Regions from separate parts of the Paenibacillus sp. FJAT-27812 genome, predicted to be linked through region 2. Evidence: riboswitches for the same ligand, from Rfam matches in the RefSeq annotation. Region 2 holds a riboswitch; the other holds the start of a gene.
The links. Region 2 has a riboswitch for cyclic di-AMP ahead of ADU23_RS08805 (3D domain-containing protein). Riboswitches for the same ligand answer to the same signal wherever they lie in the genome.
Positions count from the first base shown of each region.

Region 1: another riboswitch for cyclic di-AMP. It lies ahead of ADU23_RS19890 (APC family permease); the one in region 2 lies ahead of ADU23_RS08805 (3D domain-containing protein).

Region 1 is NZ_LIGH01000001.1:4,799,453-4,804,759, reverse strand. Features, by position in the region: gene ADU23_RS19900 (glycosyltransferase family 4 protein) at 1-516, opposite strand, end outside; gene ADU23_RS19895 (alpha/beta-type small acid-soluble spore protein) at 730-945, shown strand; gene ADU23_RS19890 (APC family permease) at 1,002-2,819, opposite strand; cyclic di-AMP (ydaO/yuaA leader) riboswitch at 3,027-3,184, opposite strand; gene ADU23_RS19885 (VOC family protein) at 3,466-3,876, shown strand; gene ADU23_RS19880 (GIY-YIG nuclease family protein) at 4,039-5,145, shown strand; gene ADU23_RS19875 (NAD-dependent epimerase/dehydratase family protein) at 5,153-5,307, opposite strand, start outside.
Region 2 is NZ_LIGH01000001.1:2,047,510-2,052,816, reverse strand. Features, by position in the region: gene ADU23_RS08820 (AbrB/MazE/SpoVT family DNA-binding domain-containing protein) at 1-7, opposite strand, end outside; gene ADU23_RS08815 (HD domain-containing protein) at 279-1,577, shown strand; gene ADU23_RS08810 (TatD family hydrolase) at 1,595-2,368, shown strand; cyclic di-AMP (ydaO/yuaA leader) riboswitch at 2,552-2,735, shown strand; gene ADU23_RS08805 (3D domain-containing protein) at 2,984-4,132, shown strand; gene rnmV (ribonuclease M5) at 4,258-4,806, shown strand; gene rsmA (16S rRNA (adenine(1518)-N(6)/adenine(1519)-N(6))-dimethyltransferase RsmA) at 4,810-5,307, shown strand, end outside.

The sequences.
Region 1 (5,307 bases), 2.8 Mb from region 2:
GAAAAAAGCAGCAATCCCGCCAATGCCAGAAGCAAGCCCGTCCATAATATCAACCAAATTAAAAGCATTGGAAATGCCAATCATCCAGATGAAAAAGAAAATACCATTTATAAGCGCGTTTTGATGGATGAAAAATTCCAATCCTTGCGTCCATACGATGACAGTCGCCAAGCATTGAAAGGCAAGCTTCGTAAGCGGACTTATGCCGTACATATCATCAAATAAACCTAATGATACGATAAGCAATAGACCAAGCAGCAATCCCGCATGCTCGGCATTTATCGATGGTACGAATAGAGTCAGATGTATGATTAGCGTTAAAATGATTGCCATTAAAATCGATAAACCGCCGAGATATGGGGTAGGCTGCTTATGCCTTTTCAAAGAAGAATTCGGATGGTCGACAATGCCTAGCTTTTTAGCCGTTATGATTGCAATTGGCGTTAAAAGGAGAACGAATGCGGCTGCAAGCATAAAAGCGGTAATAAGCATAGCTGGAGCTTGTCCATTATTCACTTTTATCTCCGTTCTTAATAAATGTTTTATAGTTCTTAATAAAGGATATCACACTGCTTCTGGATTAATCCACCAGTTATTTCAAATGGTTCATTATAAAATTCAGACGGTTCAAAGCGATTTATTTTTTTCAAAAAAAAAAATTTCATGATTGTATATATTTACAAATGACTCGACATAATAACCTTACATCCAACGAAGGAGTGAACTAACATGAGCAGAAGAAATTCAAACACATTAGTAGTACCGCAAGCAAAGGCAGCACTTGCACAAATGAAAACGGAAGCAGCACAACAACTGGGCGTTCCGTTCTCGCAAGATGGATACAACGGCAATTTATCCACTCGTGATGCAGGTTCGATTGGTGGATATATTACAAAAAAATTGGTGCAAATCGCAGAACAACAATTAGGTCAACGCAACTTCTAGCAAAAGCCAAAAAGCCCTCCATTATCTTCGCGATAATGAAGGGCTTTTTTTATGAGCTATTTTTGAAGATGATACGGAACCGTCGCTATGACCACATCTTTTTGCGTAAACAGATAGGCGCGGAGCATTAAACTTGTCTGGTTGTGCAGAAAATAATGCCACCAATGCTTCGTAATAAATTGTGGAATGAGAATCGTAATATGATCGGTCTCTCCCGTTTTCCATTCAATCGTATCAATAAACCGCATTAGCGGCCTAATGATGCTCCGATAGCTGGAACGAAGCACAATGAGCCGAACGCCAGGGTTCCATTCCTCCCACTTCTTCTCCATGCGTTCAATGTCTTCGTCATCGAAGCCCACATATACGGCAACCACGTTATCGGTTAGCGATTTGGCATAGCTGAGCGAGTGATTAACGACACGTGTTATGCCCGCTACGGGAACAACAATCGTACTGCCTTTTATGACCGGCTTATCATTTGCCATATTGATCCGCAGCTCATCAGCCATATTCCGGTAATGACGGTGGATACCATAGAAAATAAAGATGACGATCGGCAGGAAAATAAACACCATCCAAACGTGGCTAAACTTCGTAATGATGAAGATCAATGTGATCGCAAGCGTCGTCAGCATTCCAATCGTGTTAATAACAAACCGCGATAGCCAGCCTTTTGGCTTCAACTTCAACCATCTTACCATCATCCCAAGCTGGGATAGGGTGAACGGAATAAACACGCCTACCGCATAAAGCGGAATTAAATTTTCGGTATTGCCATGAAAGGTTATAACAAGGAGTGCGGATAGGATTCCTAAAATGATAATGCCGTTTGAAAATCCCAAACGAYCCCCGCGAGCCATAAACATATTTGGCATATATTTATCTTTAGCCAGCATAAAGGCAAGCAGCGGGAATGCGGCGTAAGCCGTATTGGCTGCGAGAAATAAAATCAGAGCGGTTACTGCCTGTATCCCGTAATAAATGACTCCTCTGCCGAATGTGGCATTGGCGATTTGCGATACGACCGTTTCTTTCTCGCTCGGGACAATGCCATACCAGTAGGCTAGCAAACTAATGCCGATAAACATTGCGCCAAGAATAGTCCCCATCATAATAAGCGTCTTTGCCGCATTCCGGTCAGCAGGCTGTTTAAAGTTAGGAATCGCATTCGACATCGCTTCAACGCCAGTAAGCGCTGAGCAGCCGGAGCTGAACGCTTTTAACAACAAAAACAAACTAATATTCAAGACCGCCGAGCCCATCTCCGGCACAGCCGCATGAATGCCGCCTGCTGCATATTTGATCATTCCGGAAATAATAAGCACAAATATTGCGATTACAAACAAATAGACAGGCATGGCGAGGACGGAAGCGGATTCCGTAATTCCCCGCAAATTGATAATCGTCAGCACCAGAATCATCACTAACGCAATGCTGACTCTATGATCATGAAGCGATGGGAAGGCCGAGGTAATGGCATCCGTTCCAGCCGACGTGCTGACAGCGACAGTCAGAATATAATCAACAAGCAGCGAGCCGCCCGCCAGCAAACCAGTCGAGACGCCTAAATTGTCTTTGGCAACGATATAGGCACCGCCGCCTGTCGGGTAAGAAAATATCGTTTGGCGATACGATAAAATTAAAACTAATAATAGACCGAGCACAGCCAGCGAGATCGGAATCGAATACCACACTGCCGCAAATCCGACAGCCATTAACACGATCAAAATCTGCTCTGTACCATAGGCAACCGATGACAGCGCATCGGAGGATAATACAGCTAACGCCTTAAGCTTGCTTAGCTTCTCGCCTTCAATTTCCGCGCTTTTCATCGGGCGTCCGATTAATAACCGTTTAAATCTGCTAACCATGAAGATGCCCCATTTCAATTCATTGGATGATAATCTTTACGTCCTTGGAGTACATTCTCCCTTTAGCATGTTCGCATGTTCATTTGTTATGCACCCTTTTCATCCAACGCTCTAACAGAAGGCCAATCCTAAAATGGACAAAAAAAGCCGCAGGAAAGTAAGGACTTTCCCACGGCTTCTCCAAAAAATATCGGTAGGCACGCGAATAATTCCTCTTCTGGACGCTTACGAGGTTAGCTGACGGATTCGGGCGCAAAAGTCGCCCTAAACTTCGTAAATGAAGTTATTCACCCCTGAGATTAGATCGTATGATCAGCACTCTATGGTTTCCCCGCTTCTTTTTCAGAACTCAGCGATTAAGGTTTATATGCTATACAAGATATCGTGATTGATCTCGTTTTGAATCATACTCCTTCCAAAAAATATTGTAAAGGAACATAAATAATCGAATTGATTTCAAATCCCGCTATATGAATCCATTTAAACGCTTACATCCCATACAATCTTTTCGTATCGCTCTTATGCTCTCTATCTCAATAGCAATTACCCGTTCAACATAGCAATCCGTAAGAAACCTAGGTCAGTTCGGTATGATAATATGAAAGAAGGATAACTTCTCAATATGCGGAGGAAAGGATGTAGTACAATGGCTAAATATACAACCTTTATCAAGTCGGAGGATGCTAGAGCGCAAGCCGAGTTTTATATCCAGGCATTAGGCGGTGAGATCCAGTCTCTGATGACGCACGGGCAATTGTCAAACGCCAGCGATGAGCTGAAGGACAAGGTTTTGCATCTCTGTGTACGGGCTGGAGGCGTTAATTTCTTCATGTCGGATTCCGTATTTGAGCCGCTAGTTAGAGGAAACAACGTTCATCTGGCACTTGAGTTCAAAACGGAATCTGAAGCACGGCAAGCCTTCGACAATTTAGCAGCAGGCGGCCATATTAGCCAACCGTTGGAGCCGGTATTTTGGGGTTCATTATACGGTGAAATCGAAGATAAATTCGGAATCAAATGGATGATAACTACAGCGCAAGAAGTGAGCCAAGCCTGATTCAATCCACCATTTATTTGCTTCTTTGAGGAGGTCGGCCATCAATCTGGTCGGTCTCTTTTTGCTTTGGAGCTAAAATAAAACAAGGGTTTGTCCCCGGAGGTGTCGAATAGTGCCCATGATGGTTCATTCTATAGCATACGATTAGGAGGATGGCGAATCATGTCGTTCTTATTCAAAGCCAGCGATTACCCGCAAAGCCCTGGCTGTTATCTCATGAAAGATGCTGACGGCCGTATTCTCTATGTCGGCAAGTCCAAAAATTTGCGGAGCAGGCTGCGCTCTTATTTTACTAAAAATCATACGCTTAGAAAAATAACCCAGCTCGTTGATGAAATATCATCGATTGAGGTTGTGCTTGTAAATAACGAATCAGAGAGCCTGCTGCTTGAAAACAATTTAATCAAAATACATAAGCCACCCTATAATCGTGCGTTAAAAAAAGACAATAGCGGCTATGCTTATTTGCAGCTTACAGCAGACCCCCTGCCTCGGCTCGATGTTTATTACCGTAATCGGAAACGAAGTCAGACCGCCGCTGCTTCCGCTTCCCTTCCCTTGCATCGTCTGGGTCCCTTCAAAAGTGCCCGCTTTCGCGACGCTTTGCTCGAATTCGTAACGGAGCATTACGGCCTCCGCACCTGCAAAACGATGCCCAAGCAGGTATGCCTGCTGTACCATATCGGCAAATGCAGCGGGGTCTGTGAAGGCAAAATTTCCAAAAGTGAATATTTGGAGCATACCAGGCAGGCGTCCGAGCTTCTCGCTAATCGTGGGCAAGGCTTGATCGAAACGCTTTATGCGAAGATGGAGGCTTATGCGGCAAAAATGGAGTTTGAGAAGGCGCAGCAGATGCTGCTAAGCATTCGCAATCTGGAGCAGGCATCTGACAAGCAAATCGTCGATCGTGAGGCGGCCATCGATCAAGATGTGCTTTACTTCGGGGAAACGCATGTGCTGGTAGCTAAGGTTCAAGAAGGCATGCTGCGGGATTTTCAAATGTTGGAACTTAAATCTGCGGATGTAGAAACAGCTTATGACCAGTTCATTATGACGCGTTACGCCGAGAATAGCCCTGATGAATTGATTGTGAACGTCATAAATGACCAGAAGCTTGTGCGTGCAGCCATTAGAGGAAAAACGAAAAAGCTGCTCACCATTACACAGCCGAAGCGCGGGCTAAAATTCGATTTGCTCCAGCTGTGCAAATACAACTATGACTATCGAATCGAGCGGCTTCGCTGCGGGCAGGAACAGCCGGTCCCTTAAAATCGCTTTATTTTTGAGCAACCTTAGCCATATCCCTGCTCTCCAAGATGGAAGTTTCATATCCTCTGCTCACGATGTGGATCATTGCTCTGCCAAGCTCGCTGAGTGTGATGACATGCCTTGGAATAAGCCGGCGCAGGACGGGGTACAACCACGTAAATG
Region 2 (5,307 bases):
TCATCATAATCTATCATTGCCCCTCTCAAAATACAATTCGCCATCGTTCGACATAAATTTTGCTTTTATGATTACTATAATACCAACGATTACCATAATAGTCAACCAATAAAATTGACTTTCAAAGCCGTCAGGTTAAGTATTTGACTATACACAAGGCTCATATTACTCTGTAATAGAATACAACAGCTTCGACATTTTGGAAACTAATTTACGACACTATTCGACAATAGTTTCACTTAATGTGTCGAAAATATGAACAAAGGAGATGAGAGACGATGAAGCAACAGCTGACCGAAGAGAAGGTTTTTAAGGACCCTGTCCATCATTATATATATGTTCAGGACCAAACGATTTGGGATTTAATCAATACGAAAGAGTTCCAGCGATTGAGAAGAATCCGCCAATTAGGAACCTCGTATTTAACTTTTCATGGTGCTGAACATAGCCGATTTTCACATTCGCTAGGAGTCTATGAAATTACGCGTAAAATTATTTCTCAATTCGAGCGTAACGGCTATCCCGATTGGCCTGCCGAGGAGCGGCTGGTCTCGCTTTGTGCCGCGCTGCTGCATGATGTCGGTCACGGCCCGTTCTCCCACTCCTTAGAAGAAGTATTCGACACGGATCATGAAGAGTGGACATGCAAAATCATACTGGAGAACACGGAAATCAACCAAGTGCTGCGGGCCGTATCGGAAGAGTTCCCCGCGCAAGTTGCTGCAGTTATCCGAAAAACATATCCAAAGCCCATCGTCGTAAGTCTCATTTCAAGTCAAATGGATGCTGACCGTATGGACTATTTGCTTAGAGATGCTTATTATACCGGTGTCAACTATGGAACCTTTGACTTAGAGCGCATATTACGGGTATTGCGTCCCTATAAAGGGCAAATTGTAGTGAAAGAAAGCGGAATGCATGCCGTAGAGCATTATTTGATGTCTCGCTATCAAATGTATTGGCAGATTTACTTCCATCCAGTTACAAGAAGCTCTGAGATTATTTTACGTCAAATATTTCGTAGAGCGCAGGAGCTTTATGTGGGTGGCTACACATTTGATTGGATGCCGAGCTCACTAAAAGGATTGCTTCACAACTCGATTACGGTGCAAGATTATTTGAAGCTGGATGAAGCACTCGTGCAGACCGCTTTCACGCAGTGGGCAGAGGAGCAGGATTCGCTGTTAAGCGATTTATGCGATCGATTTATGAACCGCCATTTATATAAGTACATAACGATCGAAAATCCGGATGAGGACCTTTTGAATGAGATCGGCCATTGCTTCTCTTCTATAGGAATGAATCCGGATTACCATATGGAAATTGACTTCCCGTTTGACCTTCCTTATGACGTATATCGACCGGACAAAAAAGAAGGAGAAAAGAAAGAAAAAGCGCCGATTTTGTTGTTAGACGGGCAAGATGAAATAAGCGAAATATCTGCCAAATCCGACATCGTTCGCTCGATTACGGGGCTGCATCAAGGCCAGTATCACTTGTATTATCCGGAAGAGCCGCTCAAAAAAAATATTTCCCTGATACCCGATTCGTTGAAAAAATTGTTTAAACTCGACTAAAGGAGCCTGACACTAACATGACATTACTTTTTGATACCCATACGCACTTAGACTCATATAAATTCGACGAGGATCGCGACGAGGTTATTCAGCGCGCGAAGGATGCAGGCGTACACATGCTGCTTAATATCGGCTTTAACCGTGAAACCATCCCAACGACGATCGCGCTTGCTGAGCAGTATGATTTTATTTATACGGCTGTTGGCTGGCACCCGGTGGATAGCATCGACATGCTTCCCGAGGATTTAGAATGGATCGAGCGCCTTTGCGCACATGAGAAGGTTGTTGCTATCGGTGAAATCGGCTTGGATTATCACTGGGACACGTCACCCAAAGACGTTCAGCAGCGTGTATTCCGCGAGCAAATCCGCCTAGCCCGCAAAGTAGGCAAGCCTATCGTTATTCATAACCGCGATGCGCATGAGGATGTTATTCGGATTTTGCAGGAGGAAAATGCAGCCGAGGTTGGAGGGGTCATGCACTGCTTCTCAGGCAGCTGGGAAACCGCAAAACAATGCCTGGATATGAATTTTTATATTTCGTTCGGAGGGCCGGTTACTTTCCAAAATGCAAGGGTACCCAAAGAGGTGCTTAAGCAGGTTCCGCTCGATAAAATTTTGATTGAAACCGATGCTCCATATTTGGCTCCTCATCCGTTCAGAGGGAAGCGAAATGAGTCCTCGTATGTGGCACTCGTCGCACAGACAGCAGCCGAATTATTAGGCAAATCTGTTGAAGAAATAGGCGCAATTACGACCGAAAACGGAAAAAAATGTTTTGGTATTGTCTGAAAACGAGAGAACCAGAGAGAATTTAAGACCTTTATTGCGTAAAAACTAATTTTTATAGCGATTATCGCTTAATTTTTCCGTCTTTATCCACCTTTTTCGCTTAAATCGTCTTTTATCGTATCTTTACAATTCACCTCGTATGAGGGTATGATTCAACTCAGAGCATTACATTTTGTATTGGATTTCCAGTTTGCGCTTAATCTCCATTTGGAGAGCGGGGGAACCAAATACGGGTTTTTGTACCGTGTTTTGAATTCTTCAAGGGGTGAATTTCGGAGCCTTTGCCATGAGCATTGCGTTTTCGAATAGGGCGTCTCTCTTGCCCGAATCCGTCAGCTAACCTCGTAAGCGTTCATAGAGAGTGATCAACCTCGTGCATCCATTTTTCTGTATCCCAGTGTAATCATTTACCGGGAAGCCACGAAACAGATCCTCTGTCGACGGCTTCTTTTTATTTTCGAATAAACGGGAATTTGTCGACATAGGGATTAAAGATGGGGGTGGGAGGATCGATAGCAGTACTGGATTGCGTGCTTGCACGCCAATATACTATAGTCGCGTCAGTTGTATCATGCGTAACACTTGGCGGCGGGGCTATGAAGGAGGACCGATGAAGTGGGAATACTCCAGGTTAAGGACACCCATGGGAAACGATCATCCAGCATGTCTTTCGCATTGCGATGGAAGCGTGAAAACTTGCGTTTGATTCTTTTGAGTGCTACTATCTCAATCGCTATGACTTTCATGTTTTTGGTGTTGTTGTACGGAACGGCTGTCAAAAGCGTCTCCGTAGTAGTGAACGGACAAGAAACCATTGTGGAAACGAAGCAATGGGTCCTGCAACGCCTACTGGATGAACAAGCTATCGCAATTGGACCACATGATGAGGTGTCCATACCGCTTAATGCGGCAATAAAGGACGGAGATCGAATTGAGGTTACTCAAGCGATTCCGGTAATTGTGAAAGCTGATGGCAAGACCTCTACTGTATATACGACAGAGAGAACAGTGCAGGCAGCGATCGAGGAATTAAATATTCCAGTTCGTAATCATGATAAAGTAATGCCTCCGCTTAATACGGTAGTTGATTCGGAATTAACGGTAACGGTCGTACGTGTCGACACGAAGGTGTCTGAATCCGAGCGCGCCATGCCGTACTCTATCGTAAAGAAGAAAGATCCTACGCTGGAAGCGGGCAAGGAAAAGCTCGTGCAAACCGGTAAGGAAGGCCTTATTGTTGAACATATCGAGAAGCAGTACGAGGACGGCATTCTCATTTCGAAGAAGATGGTCAGCAAGGTTGTCCAGACCGCTGCAGTTGACCAGGTTGTCGTTATCGGAACGAAGAAGGCTGAGCCAAAAGTTTCTGTGCTCTCTAACAAAAGCCAGAGCGTTGCAACGCTTACGAAGAGCGGTGTATCGTTCAAGGCCAAGACCGTACTTAAGAACTTCACGCTGACTGCCTATTCGGCAGGTGTCGCTTCTACAGGTAAAGATTCCGACCATCCGGATTACGGGATTACAGCATCTGGCTCCCGTGTGAAAGAAGGACGAACGATAGCGGTTGATCCAAAGGTTATTCCGATTGGCTGGTGGGTTTATATTGAAGGGATCGGTTTCCGCCGGGCTGAGGATACGGGCAGCGCGATAAAAGGAAACAAAATCGACGTATACTTCGATAGCAACAAAACGGCAAATAAGTTTGGCAGGAAGAAGGGCTTTACCGTTTACGTGCTCGGGCCTAATAAACCAACGTCAAGCTAATATGCGGGTTTACCATCATCTTATCGTAATATTCAATTAAATATGCCATCATAAGGAGAGGCACCGCCTCTTCTTTTTGCATGTTTGCGGGTTTATAAGAGTTTATGTTGAAGGGAATGGTCTTGATGATCAAAGAGATCATTGTCGTTGAAGGTAAAGACGATACCGCAGCGATAAAACGGGCGGTTGAAGCGGACACCATAGAGACGAACGGCTCGGCTATCGGCGAGGACGTGCTGAGAAGAATTGCGCTTGCGAACGAGCGCCGCGGCATTATTATATTTACAGATCCCGACCATGCGGGAGAGCGAATTCGCAAAATCGTTGCGCGTCACGCGCCCGGTTGCAAGCATGCTTTTTTGCCACAGGAGCAAGCTTTGTACAAGGGAGATATCGGCATTGAGAATGCAAGCCCGGATGCGATTCGCACGGCACTCTCAGAGCTCCGTACAGAGTCGCTTGACGAATCGGGAGAGATTAGCTTTGAGGATTTAATGGAAGCGGGGCTTATTGTTCATCCAGACGCTTCTAATCGACGCTTGGTTATGGGCAAGCTACTCGGGATCGGTTATGCAAACGGCAAGCAGTTCTACAAGCGTTGTACAAGCTTTCGCATTTCCAAGGTGGAATTTGCAGAAGCGTTTAAGCAAATGGAAGAGGAACTGGGGGGTTAGGAAATGAGCGATCACGATCAAAATGAGCAAAGCAAGGCTGCGGTGAAATCGGCACCCTTCGAGGTAGCAACGCCAAAGCGGACCAAAGAGATTATTGCCAAATACGGCTTCTCTTTCAAGAAAAGTCTAGGGCAGAACTTTCTGATTGACCAAAATATTTTGAACAATATCGTTGCAGCAGCTGAGCTGGATGAAACGAAGGGAGCGCTTGAGATCGGTCCCGGGATTGGCGCGCTTACGCAGCGTCTTGCGCAAGCTGCCGGCAAGGTGGCGGCGGTCGAGATCGATAACCGGCTTATTCCGATTTTAAAGGATATATTGGCTGAAGAGCAGCATACCACGGTCATTCATGGCGATGTGCTGAAGCTTGATTTGAAGCAGCTGTTCGAAGAGCAATTTGCCGATGTAACGGGCGTCAGTGTCGTAGCTAATTTGCCTTACTATGTGACTACGCCTATTTTGATGAAGCTGCTTGAGGAGAAGCTGCCGCTTGAGCACATC